DNA from 3 places in the Cellvibrio sp. QJXJ genome. Region 3 is predicted to be linked to each of the others. Evidence: predicted binding sites of a transcription regulator. Region 3 holds the regulator's gene; each other region holds the start of a gene.
What was found. Region 3 encodes sigma-54, which starts transcription at its own class of promoters, with help from an activator protein. Its sites were predicted from a motif close to TGGCACANNNNTTGCNNT; they were not measured.
Positions count from the first base shown of each region.

Region 1: xdhA (xanthine dehydrogenase small subunit) is a predicted target of sigma-54. The motif match lies at 2,966-2,983, and genes of this name have one in related genera.
Region 2: NNX04_RS16170 (choice-of-anchor A family protein) is a predicted target of sigma-54. The motif match lies at 1,152-1,169, and genes of this name have one in related genera.

Region 1 covers NZ_CP101662.1:2,785,222-2,790,342, forward strand. Annotated here, with positions in the region: gene xdhB (xanthine dehydrogenase molybdopterin binding subunit) at 1-1,387, opposite strand, end outside; gene xdhA (xanthine dehydrogenase small subunit) at 1,380-2,885, opposite strand; gene NNX04_RS12230 (ABC transporter ATP-binding protein) at 3,104-4,663, shown strand; gene NNX04_RS12235 (ABC transporter permease) at 4,653-5,121, shown strand, end outside.
Region 2 covers NZ_CP101662.1:3,754,099-3,759,219, forward strand. Annotated here, with positions in the region: gene NNX04_RS16165 (glycoside hydrolase family 26 protein) at 1-989, shown strand, start outside; gene NNX04_RS16170 (choice-of-anchor A family protein) at 1,216-2,169, shown strand; gene NNX04_RS16175 (methyl-accepting chemotaxis protein) at 2,234-3,853, opposite strand; gene rpiA (ribose-5-phosphate isomerase RpiA) at 3,957-4,631, opposite strand; gene ilvA (threonine ammonia-lyase, biosynthetic) at 4,804-5,121, shown strand, end outside.
Region 3 covers NZ_CP101662.1:2,022,078-2,027,198, forward strand. Annotated here, with positions in the region: gene NNX04_RS08780 (KpsF/GutQ family sugar-phosphate isomerase) at 1-116, shown strand, start outside; gene NNX04_RS08785 (KdsC family phosphatase) at 148-687, shown strand; gene lptC (LPS export ABC transporter periplasmic protein LptC) at 691-1,302, shown strand; gene lptA (lipopolysaccharide transport periplasmic protein LptA) at 1,289-1,846, shown strand; gene lptB (LPS export ABC transporter ATP-binding protein) at 1,852-2,577, shown strand; gene NNX04_RS08805 (RNA polymerase factor sigma-54) at 2,745-4,397, shown strand; gene hpf (ribosome hibernation-promoting factor, HPF/YfiA family) at 4,502-4,792, shown strand; gene ptsN (PTS IIA-like nitrogen regulatory protein PtsN) at 4,869-5,121, shown strand, end outside.

The sequences.
Region 1 (5,121 bases), 760 kb from region 3:
TAGCGGTAAATGAAATACCGAATTTTACCGGCGTAAGCGCCAGCCCTTTTTTCAAGGTGCGATGGGTTTTATTGAATTCGGTAATGGCAACGCGGCGTGCGCGATAGTTCGAATTTTGCTCCAAGCGTTCAATTAACGCGGGCAACACATGTTGCTCAATTTTTTGCCCGTAGGGCGTTTCATCTGCACCGAGTTGGTAGAGATTGGTTTTGCGAATATCGAGGGGATCTTTACCTAAATAGCGCGCAATATCTTCCACGATGGTTTCAATCGCCATCATGCCTTTAGGGCCACCAAAACCGCGAAAGGCGGTATTGGAAACCGTGTGAGTTTTGCAGCGCAAACCCAGAATGCGGGCGTTATTTAAAAAGTAGGCGTTGTCTGCATGGAACATGGCGCGGTCGACAATACCTTCCGATAAATCAGCAGAAAAACCACACTTACCGGCGAGCAACATATCCACGCCGAGCAATTTGCCTTCGCTAGTAAAACCGACCCGCCAGCGATTTAAAAAATCGTGGCGTTTGCCGGTTTGTACCATGTCGTCGCGGCGCGGCATGCGGTAACGCACTGGGCGACGGGTGCGCTGCGCAAATAAGGCGGCGATACACGCAAGCGGTGCCGCCTGACTTTCTTTACCACCAAATCCACCACCCATGCGCCGCACTTCTGCCACCACTAAATGAAACGGAATAGCCAGGACCTCAGCGACTAATTTTTGCAATTCGGTGGGATGTTGCGATGAGCTGATCACATGAATGCCGCCGTCTTCCGTTAGCCGCGCTTCACTGATTTGCCCTTCCAGATAAAAATGTTCCTGCCCGCGCACATAAATTTCACTGCTTAAGTGATGCGGCGCGGCGTTAATACTCGCATCGGGATCGCCGAGCAATAATTGATGTTGTGGCAATACAAAACTCTGTTCGGCGAGTGAATCCTCCACCGTTAATTGCGCAGGTAATTCGTCGTATTCAATGCGCGCCAACAATACCGCGCGTTGCGCTGCTTCAAAACTGGTGGCCGCCACCGCAAAAATAGGTTGGCCGATAAATTCAACCAGCTCGCCCGCCAGCAAAGGATCGCCGGAATACACCGGCGCGACATCGACTTTGCCGGGAATATCACTTTGTACAATGACATCGAGTACACCGGGCGCATTTTTTACGGCGGTTAAATCCAGCGCATTAATGCGCGCGTGGGGTTTAGTGGACTGACCGGTGGCAACAAATAAGGTGCCAGGCAAAAGCGGTAAGTCATCCACATACTCCGCTGCGCCGCGCACATGTTTGTGTGCCGATTCATGCGCGGTGGAGTGACCAACACCACCGTTGGATGCTGGCGCCACAATCGCCGGAGACAATTCAGAATTGGTGATTAATCTACGCATGGGCAAACAACCTCGTTTCGATGTGATTGCCCGAGGCTTCAGCAGCAAATTCGTAACAGGATTTTTTAAGCAGGTTGCAGGCCATTGCCATGCGGTACTCAGCGCTGGCACGCACATCACTCAGTGGTGAAAATTCACTGCGCAACACATCACAGGCTTGTTCAAGAATATTTTCATCAACACTTCCGGCAATACACCAAGGGCTTTTATTTAAAAATTGTTCGGTGGCACTGGCACGTTTTGGAATCGCCGCCATGCCGCCAAAGGCGATGAAAAATTCGTTCGTTGTTTTTCCGCTCCAGCAAAATGCACCCATCACGGCGGAGATATCGTCTTCATAACGCTTGCTGATTTTGAACAGCTTCAATGGTTTTGCTAAGTGCGCGCGGTTGATGTAAATGCGCGCCAGGTATTCGCCGGTCATCAAACTGGTTTTTTTGTAATCGCGATAAAATTGCGTCAGCTTTTCACGGCGCACTTCACCGCGCCCATTCACAATTTCCACTTCCGCATCCAGCGCCAATAAATACGGCGGGCTATCGGCGATGGGCGATGCGTTGCAAATATTGCCCCCCAAGGTGCCGCGATTGCGAATTTGCCGTGAACCCAAGCGCCCGAGCAGCGCAACAAATTCCGGCGAGAGATCGCGCAGGGACTTTTCCAACTGGCTGTAACACACCGCCGCACCCAGAATGACTTCGCGCTCATTGATCTCGATCTGCTGTAATGTCTCCACCCGATTCAGATCAATCAAGTGCGCCAAGGATTTGTACTGCTGGGTAACCTCCAACATTAAATCCGTACCACCGGCCACCAAACGCGCTTGGGGATAGGCGTGCAATAGTTGCTGCAACTCCACTTCGGTGTGCGGCTGCCAATAACTGCTGCCATCACCGTGTAATAGCGGCGCGGCAACAGGCGCCACCGACTCAGGATTTTTGCCCGCTAAAGGTGCATTCGGCACCCACTCTTGCACAAAACTGGCCACTTGGGCAGGTTTTTTAAGGGCCGCCATTCCCGCCGCCACAATGGGGCGATAACCGGTACAGCGACACAGGTTTCCGGAGATAGCATCAATCACCGCCGCGCGCTGTACCGCATCATCCGCCTGTGCCAAACGCGCGCCCTCATTGAGTTGCAGGTTGGCCAGCGACATCACAAAACCGGGAGTACAAAAGCCGCACTGGGAGCCGTGGCATTCCACCATCGCGGCCTGTACCGGGTGCAGGGAATCCGCACTGGCGGCGAGTGCTTCCACGGTAAAAACATGGCAATCCTGCAGGCTGCCGAGCGGGCAAATACAGGCGTTCACCGTGCTGTAGGTCAGGCCCTGCGGGCTGGGGCGCCCAACAATCACCGTGCAGGCGCCGCAATCACCGGAGGCACAGCCCTCTTTGGTACCCATCAATTGTTGACCGCTGCGAAGGTAGCGCAGCAGCGTCATATCTGCTGCCGCATCCACACCCTCAACCGGTTTATTGTTCACCACCAACCGCACAATACCTCCTCCACTTGCCTGCCTTGCGCGGGTATTACACCCTCGCTGGCACGGCTAAAAAAATCGAACCTGCCAAGGCCAAAGCAAAAGTCTGGCCAAACAGACAATTTTTCATAGGTTTTTTGCAAAGCGCGGTTTATGGCAGTGAATGGCATGCAATTTGCTCAACCCGACTTATCTTTTTGTCCAGATAGTCAGGTTTATGAGCGAGTTGATTTATGTCTGAAAAAAAGGCCATGCGCCTTGAGCTATTAGCGCTCACCAAGGCTTACCCCGGCTGTATCGCTAACGACAGCGTGAGCTTGCAGGTTGAACCGGGCGAGATCCATGCGCTGCTCGGCGAAAACGGCGCCGGTAAAAGTACCTTGATGAAAATGATTTACGGCGTAGTAAAACCCGATGCCGGGCAAATGCTGTGGAACGATAAAGAAGTGAGCATTAGCGGCCCCGCCCATGCGCGCCAATTGGGTATGGGCATGGTGTTCCAGCACTTTTCCCTGTTTGAAACCCTGACCGTGACCGAAAATATCGCGCTCTATTTAACGCCTGCCGAATACGGCAATTTGGAGCGATTGCGCGAACGTATTATCGCGGTGGGCGATGAATATGGCCTGGCGATAAATCCTGACCGTTTGGTGCACAGTTTGTCGGTGGGCGAACAACAGCGGGTGGAAATTATTCGCTGCCTGCTGCAGGACATCCAACTGCTAATTCTTGACGAACCCACCGCCGTACTCACGCCGCCGGAAGTGGCGCAGCTGATTGCAGTGCTGAAAAAACTTGCGCGCAAAGGGTGCAGCATTTTGTTTATCTCGCACAAATTGCACGAAGTGAATGCACTGTGCGACAAGGCAACCATTCTGCGCGGCGGTAAGGTCACCGGCACCTGTGTGCCGAGTGAAACCAGCCCCACCCAAATGGCGCGCCTGATGCTGGGCGATGAATTGGAATTGCAGGATTCCATGCCCGCCGGCAGCGCCGGTGAATGCCTGCTCGCGCTCGATAAGATTACGGTGAAACCGCGCGATGCATTTGCGATTCACCTGCAAGACATTCAACTGCAGTTACACGCGGGCGAAATTCTTGGCCTTGCCGGTGTGGCCGGTAACGGGCAAGACGAACTGGTGGATTTGATTAACGGCGAGCTGCGCAGCGATAGCGGCAGCCTGTTATTGGGCGGCAAAGATGTTGGCCAACTCGGCGTGCAACAGCGCCGCCGATTGGGCATGGGTGTGGTGCCCGCCGACCGGATCGGGCGCGGTGCGCTGGGCAATATGAGCCTGACCGAAAATAATCTACTCACTGGCTACATCAACCAAAGCGGAAAATTCGGCTGGCTGAATTGGCCGCTACTTAAAAACCGCGCCACCGACATCATCGCCAAATACAAAGTCAAAGCGACGGGCGCCGATGCCAGCGCCAAAAGCCTCTCCGGCGGCAACCTGCAAAAATTTATTATCGGCCGTGAAATTCTGCAAAACCCGAAGGTGCTGGTGTGTTTTCACCCGACCTGGGGCGTGGATGTGGGCGCGGCGAATTTGATTCATCAGGAGCTGATTAAATTGCGCGACCAGGGCACCGCGATTTTGGTGATCAGCGAAGATTTGGACGAATTGTATTTATTGGCCGATCGCCTCGGCGCCCTGTGCGGCGGGCGCCTGTCACCGTTGGCAGCTAAAGCGGAGGTGCCACTGGGGCAACTCGGCCAGTGGATGACCGGCAACTTTGGCAGCCACCTCGCTGACAACACAGCAGCGGAGGTTGCCCATGCGCATTGAGAAACGCCTGCAAGACTCCCGCGCGATGATGTACCTGTCGCCCCTGCTCGCCCTGCTGCTCACGCTCGTCTCCGGTGCGCTGTTGTTTGCGCTGCTCGGGCGCCCGCCGCTGGGCAGCCTCTACACCTTTTTTATCGCCCCGATTAGCGATTTGTACGGCCTGTCGGAACTCGCTGTAAAAGTCACCCCGCTGTTGCTCTGTGCGATTGGGTTAACGCTCTGCTTCAAAGCCAAAATCTGGAATATCGGCGCCGAAGGCCAGTTTGTATTTGGCGCGCTTATTGGCGGCGCAGTGACCTTGCAGTTGGCGGATAGCGAAGGGTTTTGGGTGCTGCCGGTGATTATCGCCAGCGGCGCCTTGGCGGGTTTGGTCTGGGCGGGCATTGCCGCGCTTCTGCTCACGCGCTTTAACGCCAACGAAATCCTCACCACCATCATGCTCAACTATATCGCTGTGA
Region 2 (5,121 bases), 1.7 Mb from region 3:
AGGGGGATTTGGACCGCTCCGATGTGCGCGACGTCACCGGCAGCAATCCCGCACTCTACGGCTGGGAGCTGGGCGGTTTGGAATTGGGGCATGAACAGAATCTGGATGGTGTTAACTTCAAACAAATGCAGCAGTGGATTAAAGCGGGCTACAGCCGTGGCGGTGTGATAACCATCAGCTGGCATATGTACAGCCCCGTTTCCGGCGGCAATTCCTGGGATAAAACCCCTACGGTGCACGAGCTGATTCCCGGCGGCGCCAAACACGACGAACTAAAAGCCTATCTCGACAGTTTTGTCACCTTTAATGAAGCGCTAAAAGTGACCGATGGCGCGGGTGTGGAAACCTACATCCCCATTATTTTCCGCCCCTGGCATGAGCACAATGGCGACTGGTTCTGGTGGGGTAAGGGTCATGCGAGCGAGGCGGATTACATCGCCCTGTGGCAGTTCACGGTCAAGTATTTGCGCGATGAAAAAGGTCTGCGCAACCTGATTTACGCCTACTCACCCGACCGCAGCCGCATCGATATGGCTAACTTTGAGCGCGATTATTTGTACGGCTACCCCGGTGACGACTATGTGGACGTGATCGGTTTGGATAACTATTGGGATGTCGGCCACAGCGCCAATAACGCCAGTGCCGATGAGCAAATTGCGAACTTCACCGCCGCGCTCAAACAGATCGCGGGCATTGCCACTGCGCGCCATAAAATCGCTGCGCTCACCGAAACCGGCAACAACACATTGACCATTCCCAACTTCTGGACTGAGCGGATTCTGGCGCCAACCCTGGCTGATGCCCAGGCCAGTCAAATTGCTTATGTGATGGTGTGGCGCAATGCCAATATGGCGCGGGAGAAATCCGAGCAGTTTTTTGCCCCCTATCCGGGGCAGGAAACGGCGGAAGACTTTATCCGTTTTTACCAAAGCCCTTATGTGCTGTTTGAAAACGAATTGCCCAGGCTTTACGACAAGCCATCCCCCTAGGTTCTATCGCTTAAATTTTGCAGCCCTGGCAATTGCCAGGGTTTATCGGCTTGGGTTTGTCTTTCGCTGTCAATTTATGATTGTCGGCAAAATTTACAGTTTTGTGTGATGTGCATCACAGGTTGTGGTGTGTATTATTGATCCCAAAGGAAAAAGTAAAACGGGCATGAAATCTGCTTTACTGCGATCAACTTTAGAAGTCGATATTACTAACACAGGTTTTCTTATGACTTTTCATCGCATAACTTACCGCAACCTGCTCGCTGCCGCCGCGTTATTGGGCCTTTCATCCCTTACCAGCGCAGGCCCATTGAATGATTACAACCTGATTTTGTTTGGTGATTTAAATGTGTCTGGCGGCAGCGGTCATATTGAAGGCAAAGCCTTCATTGGTGGCAACGTAGTAAACGCTTCGGTGTTTGCGCAGAAGGAGCCGCAAAATTCCACCGCCGATACCGTCAAGGTTGTGGGCAACTTTGCCAGTAACAATGGCACCCATATCGATCGCGGCTACCTTGCCTACCAAGGCAACTTTTCCGGCCCGACAAATATTTGTAACGGCAGTGGTTTGGTGCCCAATGGCTGCTTGAAGCAAGTGACCGACGGTTCATTGACAGCGGAAAAAACCAGCCTGTTTGCGCAGTTGCAGGCCGAGTCTGCCTACTACAAAAACCTGGCTGCGTCGGCTAACACCGATCTGGTTGGCGATATGAACAATAAAGCCTTCACCTACAGCGGAGCCGCGACGGATTTGGTGGTGTTTAACATCACCGCCGAGGAGCTGACCGGGCCGCAGTGGAGCCTGAATATGGACTTTCCGACAAGTTTGAATGTGGTGATCAACGTGTCTGGCAGCAGCTTTAACGCTGGTAATACCAAAAACGGCACCCAGAGCTTCCGCGATAATTTCAACAATGTGCTGTGGAATTTCTACGAGGCGACCAACCTGAACTTTGGCGACTCCTGGTTTGGCTCGGTACTAGCTTTAAACGCGACTATTGCCACCAATTCCAATCTGGATGGTGCCGTCGCCGCCAAGTCTTACGTGGGCAATGGTGAAATCCATAAAGGTAGTTGGGATTACACCCCACCCGTTACCGAAGTGACCGAACCATCGATTTTTATCCTGTTGTTAACTGGTATCGGTTTGATTGGTTTAGGTCGGCTGCGTCGCCGCTAAATTCTTCACCGCGCCACAATAAAAAAACCGGGACTTAGCCCGGTTTTTTTATGCCTGCACTTTTTTAAATCGCAAAGTGAGCGATCTGACTTTGCAGGTTTTTAGCGGTGTTATCCAAACGCTGGGCGATCTGCACCGACTTTTGTGCATCCTGATTGACGTTATCGATCAAACTCACCACCTGGATAATATTTTTGTTGATCTCCTCCGCGGTGTAGCTTTGCTCTTCAGCGGCGGTGGCGATTTGCATATTCATGCCCAGAATCCGGTTCACTGACTGGCTGATCTCGTTAATGGAGTTGCCCGCCTGACCGGCCATTTCCATGGTGGCGCCGGTTTTTGCCAAGCTGGTTTGCATGGCGCTCATGGCATTGCTCGCGCCTTGTTGCACCGCGTGAATAATCTGTTGGATTTCAGCAGTGGAATCCTGGGTGCGTTTGGCCAGTGAGCGCACCTCGTCGGCCACTACCGCAAAACCGCGCCCCTGTTCACCGGCGCGCGCGGCTTCAATCGCGGCGTTCAACGCCAGCAAGTTGGTCTGTTCGGCCACGTTTTTTATCACATCCAGCACCCCGCCAATACGGTTGGTATCGCCCTCCAGCTGGGTCATGACCTGGCCTACGTGATTGACTTCACGGCTGAGCTGGTCAATCGCACCAAGGGTACTTTCCATGATTTTCAGCCCCTGATTGGCGTTGTTGTCCGCATTTTGCGCGGCATTGGCGGCGCCACCTGCATTGCTTGCCACTTCTTGTACGGTGGCTGTCATCTCGGTAATGGCGGCGGATACCTGATCGGTAGCGTGGTGGGTTTGGTCGGTATAACGCGCGAGGGTGGAGGCGGTCTCGGTGATCTGGCTGGAGGCCTGATTCAAGCTCTGCATCGACCCCTGTACGGCGGCAACCACACTCACAATGCTTTGTTGTACCTGCTGGATACTGGCGCCCAATTTGCCCAGCTCGCTGTTATCGCGGAAGTTAAGTGGCTCGCGGAAGTTGCCCGCCGCCAGTTTGCTGAGGTGTTCATTGATCAGGCCCAGCGGCAGCAACAGATTCTTGCGCAAAATAATTAACACCAAAAACACCACCACAAATCCCCCGCAGAGGATCAGGGCGCTTGCCCAGAAGGAGACGCTGGCGCTGGCCTCCAGGTTGGCTTGGGTCTCGGTGCTGACTTTAGCGCTAATCAGCGCGGCTGATTCCTCCAGCAGCTTGCTCGGTTCACGGTCGATACCCGCGACGGCTGCATCGCCCGCTGCTGAATCAAAATCCGCCGCTTTAAACGCATCCAAGCCTGTTTGATAGCGGCCAAAGGCAGTTTCATGGGCGCGCAAAAAAGCCTCTACCTGTTCCCGGCTGGTGCCGCTGAGTTCAATACTCAGGGCTTTGCCTTCTGCCTGAATACTCCGTTGCAGGGTTTCAAACTGGCCCCAGTACTGCTGGAGTTTGTCCGGGTTCTTGCCACGCAACAGCACGTTTTTCCACTCCTGCACCTGGGTTTTAAAGTGGTAGTTCATGCTGCTAATCGCCCGCTCATGGGCGACCGAGTTGGCAATCAGCTGGTTGTAATTGGCAATGGTATTGCTGAGTAGGGCGATGGCAATGCCGCTGATAATCATAAACAGCACAACGCCGGCGCTGACTGCAACGAGCAGCCGCCCTTGAATACTGGAGAGGGAGAACATGGTTGAATCCTTCGAGAGCAATTGAGCTTGAAGTATAGATGGAACTTGAAGAGCAAGAGATAAAACGCGCCAGCGAGACGAGGCGCGTTTGGGGAGGCAATACTTAGCGTGGCAGGATGGTTTTTACGCCGTCGTTGGTGCCCAGCAGCAACACATCGGCGCCCTTGGCGGCAAACAGGCCGTTGGTGACAACGCCAGTAATCTGGTTGATGGCCGTTTCCAATCCCACCGGGTCGATGATCTGCAAATTGTGCACATCCAGAATCACATTGCCGTTGTCGGTAACTACGCCGTCGCGATAGACCGGTGCGCCGCCCAGTTTTACCAGTTCGCGGGCGACATAAGAGCGCGCCATGGGGATCACCTCTACCGGCAGCGGAAACTTGCCCAGCACATCCACCCATTTGCTTTCGTCGGCGATACACACAAATTCTTTGGATATGGCGCGCACAATTTTTTCACGGGTAAGCGCGGCACCGCCGCCTTTGATCAAGTGCAAATAGGCGTTGCTCTCATCGGCGCCATCCACATACACCACCAGCTCACTCACCGAGTTGCAGTCCAATACCTCGATGCCGAGTTTTTGCAGGCGCGCAGCCGATGCGTCAGAGCTGGCAACCGCACCGGCAAAATGGTCGCGGATTTCACCCAGGTAATCGATAAAAAAATTGGCGGTAGAGCCAGTGCCGACGCCGATAATCGAATCGCTGAATAATTTGGGTTTGATGTATGCAATTGCGGCGCGCGCCACGGCTTGTTTGAGTTGGTCTTGGGTCATGGTGATCTCTATCTGGGGGTCAGGCTAGTCGTGAAATTCGGGAGTGTGAGTCAAAAACTTGCCACATTATACGGATTTTCGCCGTGCCAGCGGCGGCTAAATTGTTTACACTGCGGCGACTTTTTTATTCGTCGGCTTATCAGTCCACTCACTCGCGAACGCCAGAATTCCCATGCCTGAAACCTATATAAAACGTATTCTCAACGCCCGCATCTACGACCTTGCAGTGGAAACACCACTCGATGAAGCGCGCCTGCTCTCCGCGCGCACCGGCAATAAAGTGCTGCTGAAACGCGAAGATTTGCAGCCCGTTTTTTCATTCAAGTTGCGCGGCGCTTATAACAAGTTGCTGCAGCTCACCGAAGAGGAGCGCAATCGCGGCGTGATTTGCGCCTCGGCCGGTAACCACGCCCAAGGTGTAGCGCTCGGTTCACAACACCTCGGTATCAAAGCCACGATTGTGATGCCGCGTACCACGCCGGCGATTAAG
Region 3 (5,121 bases):
AAGCATTAGCGGTAATGGAAGAAGCAAAAATAAACGTACTACTGGTCAGCAACGAACAAAAACAGCTTGTCGGTGTCGTAAAAATCAATGACTTGTTGCGCGCGGGCATCATCTAACGTGCAATTGCAGCACCACCAGGAACAGAGCATGAACTCAGAATTACGCGAGCGCGCCATACAGATCAAACTTTTATTGTTAGATGTGGATGGCGTACTTACCGACGGCCGCCTCTACTTCAGCAATAGCGGCGAAGAATTTAAATCATTCAACACATTGGACGGACAAGGGATCAAAGCCCTGCAGAAAACCGGCGTTAAAGTAGGGATTATTACTGGACGAACCAGCAACCTGGTTGCCAAACGCGCCAACGATTTGGGAATCGAGATTTTAGTACAAGGCCGCGAAGACAAGTGGAATGCACTACAGGAAATACTCCAGCATCACAGCTTTGCCTTGCATGAAATTGCCTTTATGGGTGATGACTGGCCGGATCTTACCGTTATGACACGGGTCGGCCTTGCCTTCACTGTGGCCAACGCCCATTTCAGTGTTGCCCAACGCGCGCACTGGCAAAGCAGCGAACGCGGTGGTGAAGGTGCGGTGCGCGCAGCTTGTGATCTTATAATGCAAGCACAAAATACCTTTGATACCGCCTTAAATACCTACCTCACTGGAAGCACTCACTAAATTATGGCCCTATTACAGCGCATCCAGCGATTACACCAGCATATTCCGGGCCCCTGGCTAGTCGCCTTTGCCTTGGTGGTGGTGTTTTTTGCCTTTTCACTCAGGCACAAAGACGACATTCAACCTGGCCAATATGAGTCCAGCGGTTTTCCCCAGTACTACATGAAATCCGTGGAGACACGCGAATACAGTCCAGAGGGAACACTTCGCTATCAACTAACGACACCACAAGTAACCCATTATCAAATCAGCGCAGACGGCCCTTCGGAGCACGATTACACACTCTTTGAACAACCCGCCATGGCTTTTTACGATAAAGACGCTACTGCGCCCTGGCTAGTTAATGCGCGCGAAGGTAAAAGCCAACTCAATGGTGAATTCATCCGGCTGCAGGACGATGTCGTGATTCAACAACAAACCAACTCCAATGGTGTTGTACGTATCACCACCAGCCTACTGGACCTATTCCCAAAGACACAATTCGCGCGCACCGACAAAGCTGTTAAGATGCGCAGCGCAAAAGGCCAGATGTCGGCCCAAGGCATGGAAGCAGACTTCGCCAATAGTCAGCTTCAGTTAAAGTCCCAAGTTAAGGCCGCTTATGAACCGCGCTAAATCACTGCTTAAAATACTTCCCCTGCTCGCGGGCTTATGCTGTTCGGTGACAGCTTGGGCGTTACCAAGCGACAAAAATGAAACTATCCGCGGCTCCGCTGACAACCTGACCGTTGATCAAAAAAACGGGGTGGCAACTTACACAGGCTCGGTTGAGATCCGCCAAGGCTCACTCATTATCAATGCCGACTCAATCATCATCCACACCAACAATGAAGGTGGCGTGGAAAAAATGATCGCCACTGGCAGCCCTGCGAAATTCCAGCAACAGCCGGAAGCAGAACAAGGGGTAGTCACCGCATCCGCCAAACAAATTACCTACACCCCCAACAATGAGCATTTACTACTCATTGAAGATGCTTCCGTTGAGCAAAATGGTGCCGTCATGAGTGGCCCACATATCGATTACGATCTGGTCAAAGAAGTGATGAAGGCAGAAGGCAACAACACTGGCGAAGGACAACGAATAGAGATAGTCATTCCCCCTAAATCCGCGAAACCAGAAGACCTGCAGGCCCCCTCATCCACAGCCAATAGCAACTGATTCCTATGCCTAGTTTGCACGCGCGACACCTCGCCAAGAGCTACAAAAAACGTAAAGTGGTTATCGATGTCTCTATCACAGTAGAGAGCGGCCATATTGTTGGGCTCCTGGGCCCTAATGGCGCCGGAAAAACCACCTGCTTTTATATGATCGCCGGTTTAGTACCGGCAGATAATGGCAGCGTATTAATTGATGATCGCGATATCACCCAACTGCCAATTCATGGACGCGCACGTGCCGGTATTGGTTATTTGCCACAAGAAGCATCCATTTTCCGCAAACTTACCGTCGCCGATAACATTATGGCGATCCTTGAGACTCGCAAAGACCTGAATCGGGAAGCACGCGCAGAAAAACTGGAAGCACTGCTAAACGAATTTCACATCACCCATATTCGCGACAGCCTTGGCATGGCACTCTCAGGTGGTGAGCGGCGCCGGGTAGAAATCGCCCGCGCACTGGCGACAGACCCTAAATTTATCCTGCTCGATGAACCCTTTGCGGGTGTTGACCCGATTTCGGTTAACGACATCAAAGAAATAGTCCGTCACCTCAAAGATCGCGGGATTGGCGTTCTTATTACCGACCACAATGTACGCGAGACCTTGGACATCTGCGAGACTGCCTATATCGTAAGCGAAGGGCACATTATTGCCGAAGGTGATGCCGATACAGTGTTGAGTAACAGCAAAGTCCGCGAAGTCTATCTGGGCGAACACTTTCGCCTGTAAGTTCAACAAACTCTTTAACTACCCGACAAACAACTTGACAAGTAATATTATTTGGCTACTAGGCATAAAGCTTGCTTAAGTATGTTGCTTGAAGCGCAAACCCTGACTAAACTCCACCTAACAGATGTTTTCCATCCCGCGTTAAATAAGGGTTTGTTGCTACAACAATGAAACAATCTCTCCAGCTTAAACTCGGCCAACAGCTGACAATGACTCCCCAACTGCAACAGGCGATACGTCTTTTGCAGCTCTCCACGCTGGATCTTCAACAGGAAATCCAGGAAGCGCTCGAATCCAATCCCATGCTGGAAGTTGAGGAAGGTTTTGACTCAGCAACTACCAGCAGCGATTACGAAGGCAGCGCGGACGATAAGATTGATTACACCCGCCAGCAGGAAATTGCTGCAGAATCCGGCACCGACAATAGCGCCGACTTCAGTGCCAGCGACAATTTCTCGTCATCAACCGCTGATAACTTCAACGAACCAGGCTACGGCGAATCTGAAAGTTTTGGCGAGGGCGAAAGCTTTAGCGATGGGGAATCCTTTGGTGATAGCGATGTCTATGGTGAAGGCGATAGTTTCAGCGCCGACAGCGGTGACTGGAGCGACTCGATTCCCAGCGATTTACCGGTAGATACCAGCTGGGACGATGTTTACCAAACCTCATCAACCGGCAGCTCCAGCAACTACGACAATGAAGACAATGATTTTGAAAGTCGTCGCGCCGTTACCGACTCACTCTATGATCATTTGATGTGGCAACTCAATTTAACGCCCATGTCAGATCGCGACCGGGTGTTAGCGATGGCAATTATCGACGCGGTTGAACCCAGCGGCATGCTGTCTATTACCATCGAAGAAATATTCGAAGGAATGCGTGGCGATTTTGAAGAGCTGGAACTGGATGAAGTTGTTGCAGTTCAACACCGGCTGCAGCAGTTTGATCCCTGCGGTGTGTGCAGCCAAAACTTATCTGAATGTTTATTGGTGCAGTTACAACAGTTTGACCCCAAAACACCCTTTTTGGATTCGGCAAAATTAATCGCCAAACTTTACTTGCCTATATTGGGTAGTCGCGACTACCGTCAGTTAATGCGCCGCACCAAACTGAAAGAGGCCGAGTTGAGCCAGGCCATCACCCTGATCCAAAGCCTAAACCCTCGCCCAGGCGATATTATTGCCAGTGGTGACACGGAATATGTAGTACCGGATGTGTTCGTTGAAAAGCGCGATGGCCGCTGGATTGTTGAATTAAACCCGGAAATTGCACCGCGCCTGCGTATCAATTCCAATTATGCCTCCATGGTAAAGCGCGCGGACTCGAGCAGCGACAACACATTTCTCAAGGATAATTTGCAAGAAGCCCGCTGGTTCCTGAAAAGTTTACAGAGCCGCAATGAGACTCTGCTTAAAGTAGCCAGTTGTATTGTGGAAAAACAACGCGGGTTTCTCGATTACGGCCCCGAGGCTATGAAGCCGCTGGTGCTGCACGATATTGCTGAAATTGTTGAGATGCATGAATCCACTATTTCGCGGGTAACCACCCAGAAATATATGCACACACCGCAGGGTATCTTCGAACTGAAATACTTTTTCTCCAGCCATGTTAGTACCGATAGCGGCGGCGAGTGCTCTTCAACAGCGATTCGCGCAATTATTAAAAAGTTGGTGAGTGCGGAAAACCCCAAAAAACCGTTGAGCGACAGCAAAATCACCGACCTGCTCGCGGAACAGGGAATTCAGGTAGCGCGTCGTACCATTGCAAAATATCGCGAGTCGCTGAATATTCCACCCTCTAATGAGCGCAAAACCATTTAATTATCATTAACCGGTTATAAATACGAAATTCGGAAGAAAATCACGGACGAGCTGTTAGGTTGTGCTGATCACAACCATTTTGTTTCTATCGAGAGGAAGTATCTATGCAAATAAACATCAGTGGTCATCATTTGGAAGTTACCGATTCGCTGAAAGACTATGTCAGCAGCAAAATTGAGCGCCTGAGCCACCACCACGATCGCATTACCAGTACTCACGTCATCCTCTCCGTCGACAAGTTGATTCAAAAAGCAGAAGCAACCATCCATGTCAGCGGCAAAGATTTGTTTGCGGATGCCACTCACGAAGATCTGTACGCAGCAATTGATTCATTGGCCGATAAGCTGGATCGCCAATTAATTAAGCACAAAGAAAAGATGCGCAGTCATCGCTAACCCACCCTGGAGGCAGCGAGATCATCTCCGCTCACTGCCTCAACAATTGAGAGATTCCTGGTAATCACCTCCTACCATGCAAATTCAAAATCTTATTAGCCCCGGCCGAACCTTGTGTGCCGTTGAAGGCGGCAGCAAAAAACGTGCTCTGGAACTACTGGCCAACGCCATCGCACAGGATGTTCCTGGCATTGATGCCGATGAGTTATTTCGCCGTTTGATTGGTCGCGAGCGACTTGGCTCAACCGGTATAGGACACGGCATTGCCATTCCGCATTGCAGGGTTGAAAACTGCAGCGGCACGATCGGTGCACTCCTGACATTGGCTG